3 regions of the Paenibacillus borealis genome follow, and region 1 is predicted to be linked to each of the others. Evidence: predicted binding sites of a transcription regulator. Region 1 holds the regulator's gene; each other region holds the start of a gene.
The links. Region 1 encodes Rex, which represses fermentation and respiration genes when NADH is low (regulators of the CRP and FNR family bind a similar motif). Its sites were predicted from a motif close to TTGTGAAATATTTCACAA; they were not measured.
Positions count from the first base shown of each region.

Region 2: a site for Rex is predicted at 1,608-1,625, ahead of PBOR_RS32705 (formate/nitrite transporter family protein). Genes of this name have one in related genera too.
Region 3: a site for Rex is predicted at 1,556-1,573, ahead of PBOR_RS09940 (flavocytochrome c). Genes of this name have one in related genera too.

Region 1 covers NZ_CP009285.1:5,244,858-5,248,030, forward strand. The annotation lists gene PBOR_RS22210 (cell wall elongation regulator TseB-like domain-containing protein) at 1-60, opposite strand, end outside; gene PBOR_RS22215 (amidohydrolase) at 87-1,388, opposite strand; gene PBOR_RS22220 (redox-sensing transcriptional repressor Rex) at 1,375-2,028, opposite strand; gene dinG (ATP-dependent DNA helicase DinG) at 2,169-3,173, opposite strand, start outside.
Region 2 covers NZ_CP009285.1:7,688,110-7,691,282, forward strand. The annotation lists gene PBOR_RS32700 (MFS transporter) at 1-188, opposite strand, end outside; gene PBOR_RS32705 (formate/nitrite transporter family protein) at 660-1,487, opposite strand; gene PBOR_RS32710 (FAD-dependent oxidoreductase) at 1,726-3,084, opposite strand.
Region 3 covers NZ_CP009285.1:2,384,515-2,387,687, forward strand. The annotation lists gene PBOR_RS09930 (response regulator) at 1-543, shown strand, start outside; gene PBOR_RS09935 (hypothetical protein) at 952-1,410, opposite strand; gene PBOR_RS09940 (flavocytochrome c) at 1,590-3,149, shown strand.

The sequences.
Region 1 (3,173 bases):
CAGAAGGAGCAGAACCAGGGAGATCCCCAGCGGAAGCCATTTTCTCCTCTTCTTCAACATACAGCTTCCTTTCCATTTAGCCTGTATTACCGTTTAAGCAGAGCTTCGAACGTTTCCTGTGCTTTGCGGCGGATGGCTTCTTCATCGAGTGTCAGGCATTGTCCGTGCTTCACAACCTGTTTGCCGTTCACCCAGACATGCTCGACATCCTTGGCACTGGCTGAATATACTGCATGGGACAAAAGATCGGTATGCGGGAGCAAATGCGGCTGATCAATATCAATCGCGATGAAGTCGGCCTTCATCCCTGCTGAAAGCCTGCCCACCTGGTTCAGGAAAATAGACTGCGCACCATATTCGGTCGCCATCAGCAGCGCCTCTGGAGCCGGTACTGCTGTCGGATCACCGCTTACGCCTTTGTGAATCAGCGCGGCCAGACGCATCTCTTCGAACATATCCAGGTTGTTGTTGCTTGCTGCACCGTCCGTACCCAGGGAGACCTTAACTCCTGCTCTGAGCAGCTCAGGAACACGGGCTACTCCGCTGGCCAGCTTCAGGTTGCTGCCTGGATTATGGGATACACCGACATTGTGGCGGGCCAGAATCTCAATCTCTTCATCATTCAGATGAACGCCATGGGCGATCAGGGACGGCCGGGTGAACATTCCCAGCTTCTCCAGATGAGCGACCGGACGCAGGCCGTAATCGGCCACATTCTGCTCCACCTCATGGCGGGTTTCGGACATATGCGTGTGCATTGGCAGATCAAGATCATGAGCCGCCTGGACAAACTTCATGAAAAACTCCGGAGGACAGGTGTAAGGCGCATGCGGCGAGAGCATCGCAGTAATTCGGCCGTCAGCCTTACCATGCCAGTTACGGGCAAAAGCAATTGCCTCAGCCAGCTTGTGATTCTGGACCTCTTCCGGACAGAGTCCGATGACACCGCGCATCAGCACGCCGCGGATGCCGGACTGCTCGGTGACCTCAGCAACCCGGTCCATGTGATCATACATATCAAGGAAGGTCGTAGTGCCGCCCTTCAGCATCTCAAGAACAGACAGAGAGGTTCCCCAGTACACATCCTCACCGGTGAATTTCTCTTCCATCGGCCACATTTTTTCCTGCAGCCAAGCCTGAAGCACCATATCATCACCGTACCCGCGCAGCAGGGACATCGCTGCATGGCCGTGGGTGTTGACGAGACCCGGCATAAACAGCAGACGGCTGCCGTCAATAACCCGGGCATCCTCTTCGATTACAGGCTTCGCTTCACCTATGTAAGTAATCAGATCATTCTCTATGGTCATATAACCGTTCAGAACCGGCTTGTCGCTGCCTGGAACCAGGAAACGGCCGTCTTTAATAATCGTTTTATTGCTGCTCATCTTCAGCTTCGTCCTTTCCGTCATGTAAATAATAAGCCAGACTCTGCAGATCAGTGGTGAAATCGGCGGCATGAATCCGGATATTAGCCGGAGTCTTAAGAATAACAGGGGCAAAATTGAGGATGGCCTCAATGCCCGAATCCACCAGAATATCCGCTACGTTCTGTGCTTCACTGTCCGGAACGGTAATAATTCCGATACGGATGCCCTGCGCACGGATGGTATCCCCCAGCTCACTCATCGGCTGCACAGTCAACGAGTTGATCTGCTGGCCTACCTTAGGCTCGTAAGCATCAAATATAGCTGTAATCTTCATCGTATCCTTCAAGTAGGCATTGTAATTCGACAAGGCGTGGCCGAGATTACCCGCACCTACTAGAGCTACGTTAATCTGCTGGTCCAGCTTCAGAATATGACGGATCTTCTCAATCAGATAAGAGACGTCATAACCGATGCCCTTTCTGCCGAAATCACCGAAATAAGCCAGGTCCTTGCGGATCTGGGCGGGATTAAGATCAAGCTTCTGTCCCAGCTCCTGAGAAGAAACTGTAGAGATTTCACGTTTTTGGAGATCGTTCAGGAAACGCAGGTACACTGGGAGTCTGCGGACGACGGCCTCCGATATTTTATCCGATTTCATGTTTTCTCCTCCTAAAAGTTTGATGTGATAATCCGATTATAGGAACCGTGCTCCGGTACTGCCCAATTGGGCAGCAGCCGTGGAGCGCGGGACTTCAGAACCATAATTACTTATACATAATATCAACCGGGGAACGGATATTAAACCCCGCCTTCTTCCAGCCACTCTGCAATCCGCGGCACCATCTGATCAGTCAGCATATGCTCCATCTTGGGACCGGGCAGCGAATACAGGAAATACTTCCCATAATAAGATTCAATGACTCTGGTATCATATACAATAACAATTCCGCGGTCCTGTGCGGTGCGGACCAGCCTTCCGAAGCCTTGCTTGAATCGGATCACGGCCTGCGGGACAGACAGCTTCATGAAAGGATTCTTCTTCTGTGCCTGCAGCAGCTCTGATTTCGCTTCAGCCAGCGGATGATTTGGCGGCTGGAAGGGCAGTCTGACAATCGCCAGGCAGGTCAAAGCCTCCCCGGGAATATCTACACCCTCCCAGAAGCTGCTCGTACCGAGCAAGACAGACGCCGAACTGTCCTGGAACCGCCGGATCAGCTTGCTCCGGCTGCCGCCTTCTACACCCTGGCCTAGCACCATGATATCCTGCGAAGCCAACGCCTCTTTCAGCGGATCATAAACCTGGCGCAGCATCTTGTAGGATGTGAACAGTACGAGCATCCGCCCCCGTGTGGCCACTGCAGTTTCGGCCAGAGAATGGACCAGCGTATCTACAAAGCGGGCATCCCCAATGCTTCCCTTGACGCTCGGGAAATCACGCGGAATGACAAGCAGCGCCTGTTCGCGGTATTTGAACGGAGACGGAAGCAGTGCTGTCATCAGACGCCCCTGCTCTGCTGCCTCGCCAAGACCCAGATTATCTATCATGAACTGGAATGACTTATCCACAGACAAGGTGGCCGAGGTCAGGATGATACTCCTCTTCTTGTCGAAGAACAGCTCCCGCAGCTGGGTGCTGACATCCACCGGAACGGCATACATCTGCAGCGACTTGCCGCGGTAATTACCGCTCCCCTCCAGCCAGTACACAATATTCTCGTCATTCAGTCCCATAAAGAATCGGATCTGCTCTCTAATGGAGGCCAGGTCCTTGAACAACCCGCCGATATCCGTCACGAGGCTGTC
Region 2 (3,173 bases), 2.4 Mb from region 1:
AATTGGCCGGCAATACCTCCAAGGGACTGCACGAGCAGAACGATTCCCGCATCTTTCATACTGCGTCCCAGCTCATCAAATACATACATCGTGACCAGCGGCCACATCAGCGCGCTGCCGGTTGCATTAATGAGACTGGCAATCAAGAATACTTTGACTTCCTTCGGATAGGCCTGCAAAAATCTCATAACTTGTCTTTCATCCCCTGTAACATAGGTGTCATCAATCCATCCAGTATCATCTGAAAACAGGAGGAAGGGCAAGTTCTTGCGTTAACGCTTTATCGCATAACATCAATGAATTCACTGCTTCGTATTTTCAAATAACTTCCCGCCTGCAGTGCTATTAATATTCTATAACCGCAGCTTCTGCACGTAAAGAAAATAGGTGGAAAATGAACTGATTCGTTCCCCGCAAGCCCGGGTAATAGTGCATATGAAACACTCCCTATTTATTCGCCGTGAATCCGATTTCGTTCCCCCGAGTCGGATATGCACGGCGAATTTTGTTCTGTCTTGAAGTTATTACAGGGCAGAGTCCGGGTTAACAAAAAAACACTTCCTGTCCCTCTACTATTCCCAAAAAACGGGATGTCGAGAAGCCAGGAAGTGCTTGGGCCAAACTATTGAACACGCCGGACATCACCGGCTGAATATAATTTAAGCGTGTTTCTTCACACCAGCAGCGGAGATTCCTTCAACGGATGCTACAGCTGCCGGCTCCTTACGCAGGTAGGCCATCCAATAAGCCGCAGCGACGAAGATAGCGCCGCCCGTAAGATTGCCCAGCCATACCGGAGCAAAGTTGGCGAAATACTGTGCCCAGGTGAAATGCCCTTCGAAGATGGCTGCAGGGATAAGGAACATGTTAGCTACAACGTGCTGGAAGCCGATGGCGACAAACGCCATAGTCGGGAACCAGATACCGAGGATTTTGCCGCTGAAATTATCTGCCCCATAAGAGAGCCATACCGCCAGCGCAACGAGCCAGTTACAGCCGATCCCGGAAATGAAGGCCTGCAGGAAGGTCGCATCAATCTTGTGCTCAGCCATACTTACCAGCTTCTCCAGATACACACCGTCCGACGTAAGGCCAACGACGTGACCGAAGAAATAAGCAACGAACAAGGCACCTGCCAGGTTGCTGAGGGTAATCAGCACCAGGTTCTTAATGACTTCCCAGAACGAAATCTTCTTCGCCATAAAAGCAAGCGGCACCGCCATCATGTTGCCTGTCAGCAGCTCGCCTCCGGCAAGCAGTACCAGTACCAGGCCGACCGGGAATACTGCAGCTCCGATGAAGTTAGCAATGGACCCCCACTCGGCAGGCGCACCCGCAATGACACGAATATCCAGCAAAAATCCGAGCGCGATAAACGCTCCTCCCAGGAAACCGAGAATAAGTACAGTGCTGAGCGGATTGTGCGCTTTCTTGACTCCGTTCTCTACCGTAACCTCGGCGATCCCTTGCGGTTTGTTATAAGCCATGATTCCTATCCCCTTCTAATTACTTAAAATTTGTTCCTTTATGCCATTGTAACGTGATCACAATCACATTAACGTGATAAAAATCACTCTCAGAAAAACCAAGTGAAAGTTTTCACTGACATGTCAAATTTACCACAAAAGCTTTGACTGCGGAATATTTTTCTCATGCGGAGCCGGAATTGATGGCTAAAACCACAAAAAAAGGGCCCTTAACGGGCCCCGGCGAAATCGGACGGGATTAGACGTGTACAGGTTCTTTAACTGTCTTAGGCAGCGCCTGAAGTCCCGCAGTGTTCAGGAAATTCCAAGGCTTGTTGTAGTGCGGCTGGAAGAAGAAATCAATAAAGGCCAGCTGGTCCACGGTCATTTTATTCTGAATACATACTGATACGGTATTGATCGACTGCGTCAGATCCATCTTGGACATAATCTGCGCCCCGAGAATGCGGCGGGTCGCACGTTCGAATACTACTTTTACCTGAACCTGCTCGAATGTCGGCATAAACTCCGGACGGTAGTTGTCAATCAGCATTACACTTTCAGCATCCATACCTTCGGCTTTGGCGGCATCCTCGGTAAGTCCGGTTCCGGCAATATTGTCTTCATAAATCTTAATGCCCGATGTTCCCTGCGTGCCCATGTAAGGAATCGTGTTCGAGACCAGATTACGGGCTACAAGCGTACCCATGCGTACGGCGTTCGTGGCGAGCGGAATGTAGGCATGTTTGCCGGTCGGATTGTAATGAATGGCACAGCTGTCACCAGCTGCGTAGACATCTGGCAGGCTGGTCTGCATATAATCGTTGACCATAATCGCACCGTTCGGAAGCATATCGACCTGGCCTTTAAGCAGCTCTGTATTCGGACGGAAGCCGATGCAGAGAATCACCAGATCGGTCTCATGTTCTCCCTTGCTTGTGATAACCTTAGTGACTTTGCCGTTCTCACCGGCGAATGCTGCGACCTTCTCACCAAGCGCAAGCCTGATGCCATGCTCTTCAAGCGATTGTTGAATCGGAGCGGTGAATTCTTCATCGAGATATTTACTCAGAATACGTTCTTCACCATCGATCAGTGTTACTTCCTTGCCGTTCATCTGAAAAGCTTCAACCAGCTCAACACCGATATATCCGGCTCCGACCACCGTAATTCTTTTCACCTTCTGCGCTTGTTCAATAATGGTGTTGGAGTGATTATAATTCTTCGAAAGCAGGATCCCCTCGAGCTCTATACCTTCCAGCTTAGGCACAATCGGCCATGAGCCTGTTGTCATAATCAGCTTGTCGTACGTATCTTCAAATTCCTCGCCTGTAGTCAGATTGCGGGCCTTCAATGTTCGGCGGGCGGTATCCACATTCGTCACTTCATGGCGCATCTTCGTCTGCACACCCAGTGCTGCAAGCTGTTCCGGGGAAGAATAGAACAATCCCTGCGGGTCCTTGACGACTCCGCCTACGTAAAGCGCAATCCCGCAAGACAGGAATGAAATGTTATCATTGCGCTCATAAACCGTTATCTGGGCATCCGGGTACAGCTGGGCGGTATTAACAATTGCGGCGGTTCCGGCGTGTGTACATCCAATGACTGCTACTTTCATGATTTCTTCCTCCTCCAATTTGCAAGCAAGTTTCTCTGTATTTGTGATTAATTTCACTTTATACATTGATTATATTGTGATATTTATCA
Region 3 (3,173 bases), 2.9 Mb from region 1:
ACAAGCGGTCTGCAGCTGCTGTCCTCTCTAAGGGAGCAGGGGAGCAAGGTGGATATTATTGTGATTTCCGCGGCCAGTGATAATGCCAGTATCCGTAAAGCGCTGCAGAACGGGGCGGTGGATTACCTGATCAAGCCATTTGAGTTTGCCCGTTTTCAAGCGGCTTTGTCGGCATACCGTGAGAACTTTCAGCTAATGCATAAGGAGCATCTGAGCCAGGAACAGCTGGATAAGCTGCTGCGCCATTCCGTTCACGAGGCAGAAGAAGACAAAGTTTCGGTGCTAACTTTACCGAAAGGTCTTACAGAAGGCACGCTAGAGAGTATCTGGAGTACGATCAACCGGCTGCAGAGCCCGGTATTCTCCACTGAAGATATCAGCAGCCACGCACCGATCTCGCGGATATCCGTCCGCAAATATCTGGCTTTTCTGACTGAGGCAGGCATTCTGGAGATGGAGCTCAGCTACGGTGCGGTAGGCAGACCGGTGTATATGTACAAGGTGAAGCCGGAGGGACATGAACTTATAAGTAGATATTTATAAGCGGACAGAGCGTTAGGGGGACCTTCGGGTCCTTTTTTTGACCACACTTTACTCCCCACTAACCAATCAGTTGCTTGGCGGGAGAATAGAATTCACTTCATTCATCATTAGTGAAGCGATGTATCCGATATGTTGTACGAATTACAACTTGGGTTTATGTATACCAGGGTGTTAGGGAGGAATGTTGTACAAAATACAAGAATTGACCTGCTAGAACACTTAAAAGAGGAGAATTGCTGCCTTTTATACAACATTTTTCGATTATGGAAGATAATATAAATGAAATGTTGTATTTTGAGCAGGATTTTAAGGATAAGAACTGCTGGAGCGATAGCGTACGCCTGATAGTTTGACCAGGGCACGCTATCTACAGCATCAGTTATACCGTTTCGCATGCAGCTGCACTAATTAGGCAAAAGCCAGTTTCAACGCCTGCGGCTGGAATGAACCCATAATCTTATAAGCCTTTAAATGCGGGTTGTTCATATCGTTATCGTAAATAATCATATGCTGCTTGCCCTTCAGAATGATATCAAACCGCTGCTTCCGGTCAGCCTGTACGATGGTAATATAATAGCTGTATTTGTTGTCGGTGCTTACATTCCGTGCTGATTTCATTAATTTGACGTCAGCGAAATCCTCACATATTTGTTTGATAGCCTCAGGTTCAGTAACCACAATATCCTTCTGTTCGCCGGGAACAGAGGACAGACGGGTAATTTCAAGTGAGGCGATGTCTTCCAGCCGGATGGTTCTGGCCACCACTTTTTTGAATGAAGTGTAGCGGTTGGCTGTATAGGTCATTAGAGAAACACCTGCTGCTGTCAGGATTGCGCCGGCAAGCATATATTTTTTGCTTTTTTCCATGGTTCTGTTCCTCCTAGTCATACGATTGTGTAAGTCCCAATTATAAATCTATAGACTCGTCCACGCAAATTCAGTTACTTTAATTACTAAACGGTTTCTTTAATTACGTAAGCTTCCAAGTACGGCCTGTTTGCCGCTATGATTATTGTGAAAATATGCACAAGGGGGCAAGCGTTACTATGAAAAAGAGATTAGCAGCGACTCTTATACTCGTTTTTTCCGTCATGCTGGTTATCGCAGGCTGCGGTAACAGCAATGCTAACGGAAGTGTCAATGAGAGCCAGGGCAAGAACAGCGCAACCACAGAACCTGCAGCAACCACTGCACCTAAAGAGACAGCTGAAGCCGTATCGGGAGCGTCCGAAGCGAGCTATACACCGTACGATCAGTTAAAAGATAAATATGACATCATCATTGTCGGTGCGGGCGGGGCAGGAATGTCTGCGGCGCTGGAAGCCAAAGCAAACGGCATGAACCCGGTCGTTCTGGAGAAAATGCCGGTTGCCGGCGGTAACACCACCAAATCCTCCTCGGGTATGAACGCTTCGCAGACGAAGTTCCAGAAGGAGCAGGGCATCGAGGACACCAATGATCTGTTCTATGAAGAGACTATGGCAGGCGGCCATGATACGAACAACAAGGAGCTGCTCCGCTTTTTCGTGGACAATTCCGCAAGTGCCATTGACTGGCTGGATTCAATCGGAATCCGTTTGAATAATATTACGATCACCGGCGGAATGAAAGAGAAGCGTACCCACCGTCCGGAAGACGGCTCTGCAGTCGGACAATACCTGGTTGCAGGACTCGTGAGAAACGTTCAGGAGCAAGGGATTCCCCTCTTCGTAAATGCGGATGTGAAGGAACTTACCGTACAGGATGGTAAGGTCAACGGCGTTAAGGTACTGTTCAACCAGGCCGATGAGAAAACAATCACCGGATCAGCAGTAATCGTAACAACCGGCGGCTTCGGGGCTAATATGGAGATGATTACCGAAGTCAGACCTGATCTCGAAGGTTATGTGACCACGAACCAGATCGGCAGCACCGGCGACGGCATCCGGATGATTGAACAGGTTGGCGGCACAACGGTAGATCTGGATCAGATTCAGGTGCACCCGACAGTACAGCAGGAGAAATCCTACCTGATCGGTGAAGCAGTCCGGGGCGAAGGGGCTATCCTCGTATCCAGCGAGGGCAAACGTTTCGGCAACGAAATGGATACCCGTGATAAAGTTACAGCTTCCATCAATACCCTTCCGGAGAAATCAGCGTATCTGGTGTTTGATTCCGGCGTGAAATCCCGCGTCAAAGCGGTGGACCAGTACATCAAGATGGGTGTGGTCTTAACAGCAGATACCACCCGGGCACTGGCTGAACAAATGAACGTTCCGGCGGATCAGCTGAAGACGACAGTGGATACCTGGAACAGCGCAGTGAAGAATAAGTCGGATGCGGAATTCGGCAGAACTACAGGCATGGACAATGATCTGTCCGGCGCTCCGTATTATGCCATTCAAATCGGCCCGGGAATTCACTACACCATGGGCGGTGTGGTTATTAACACCAATACAGAAGTCTTGAATAAAGACGGCAACGCGATTACAGGACTTTTTGCAGCAGGTGAAGTAGTCGGCGGATTACATGGCCAGAACCGTATCGGCGGTAACTCTGTAGCTGAGATTATTATCTTTGGACGCCAGGCAGGGATCAAATCTGCAGAATTTGTAAAAGCACAATAAGCCATTATTCCATAACTCATTGTT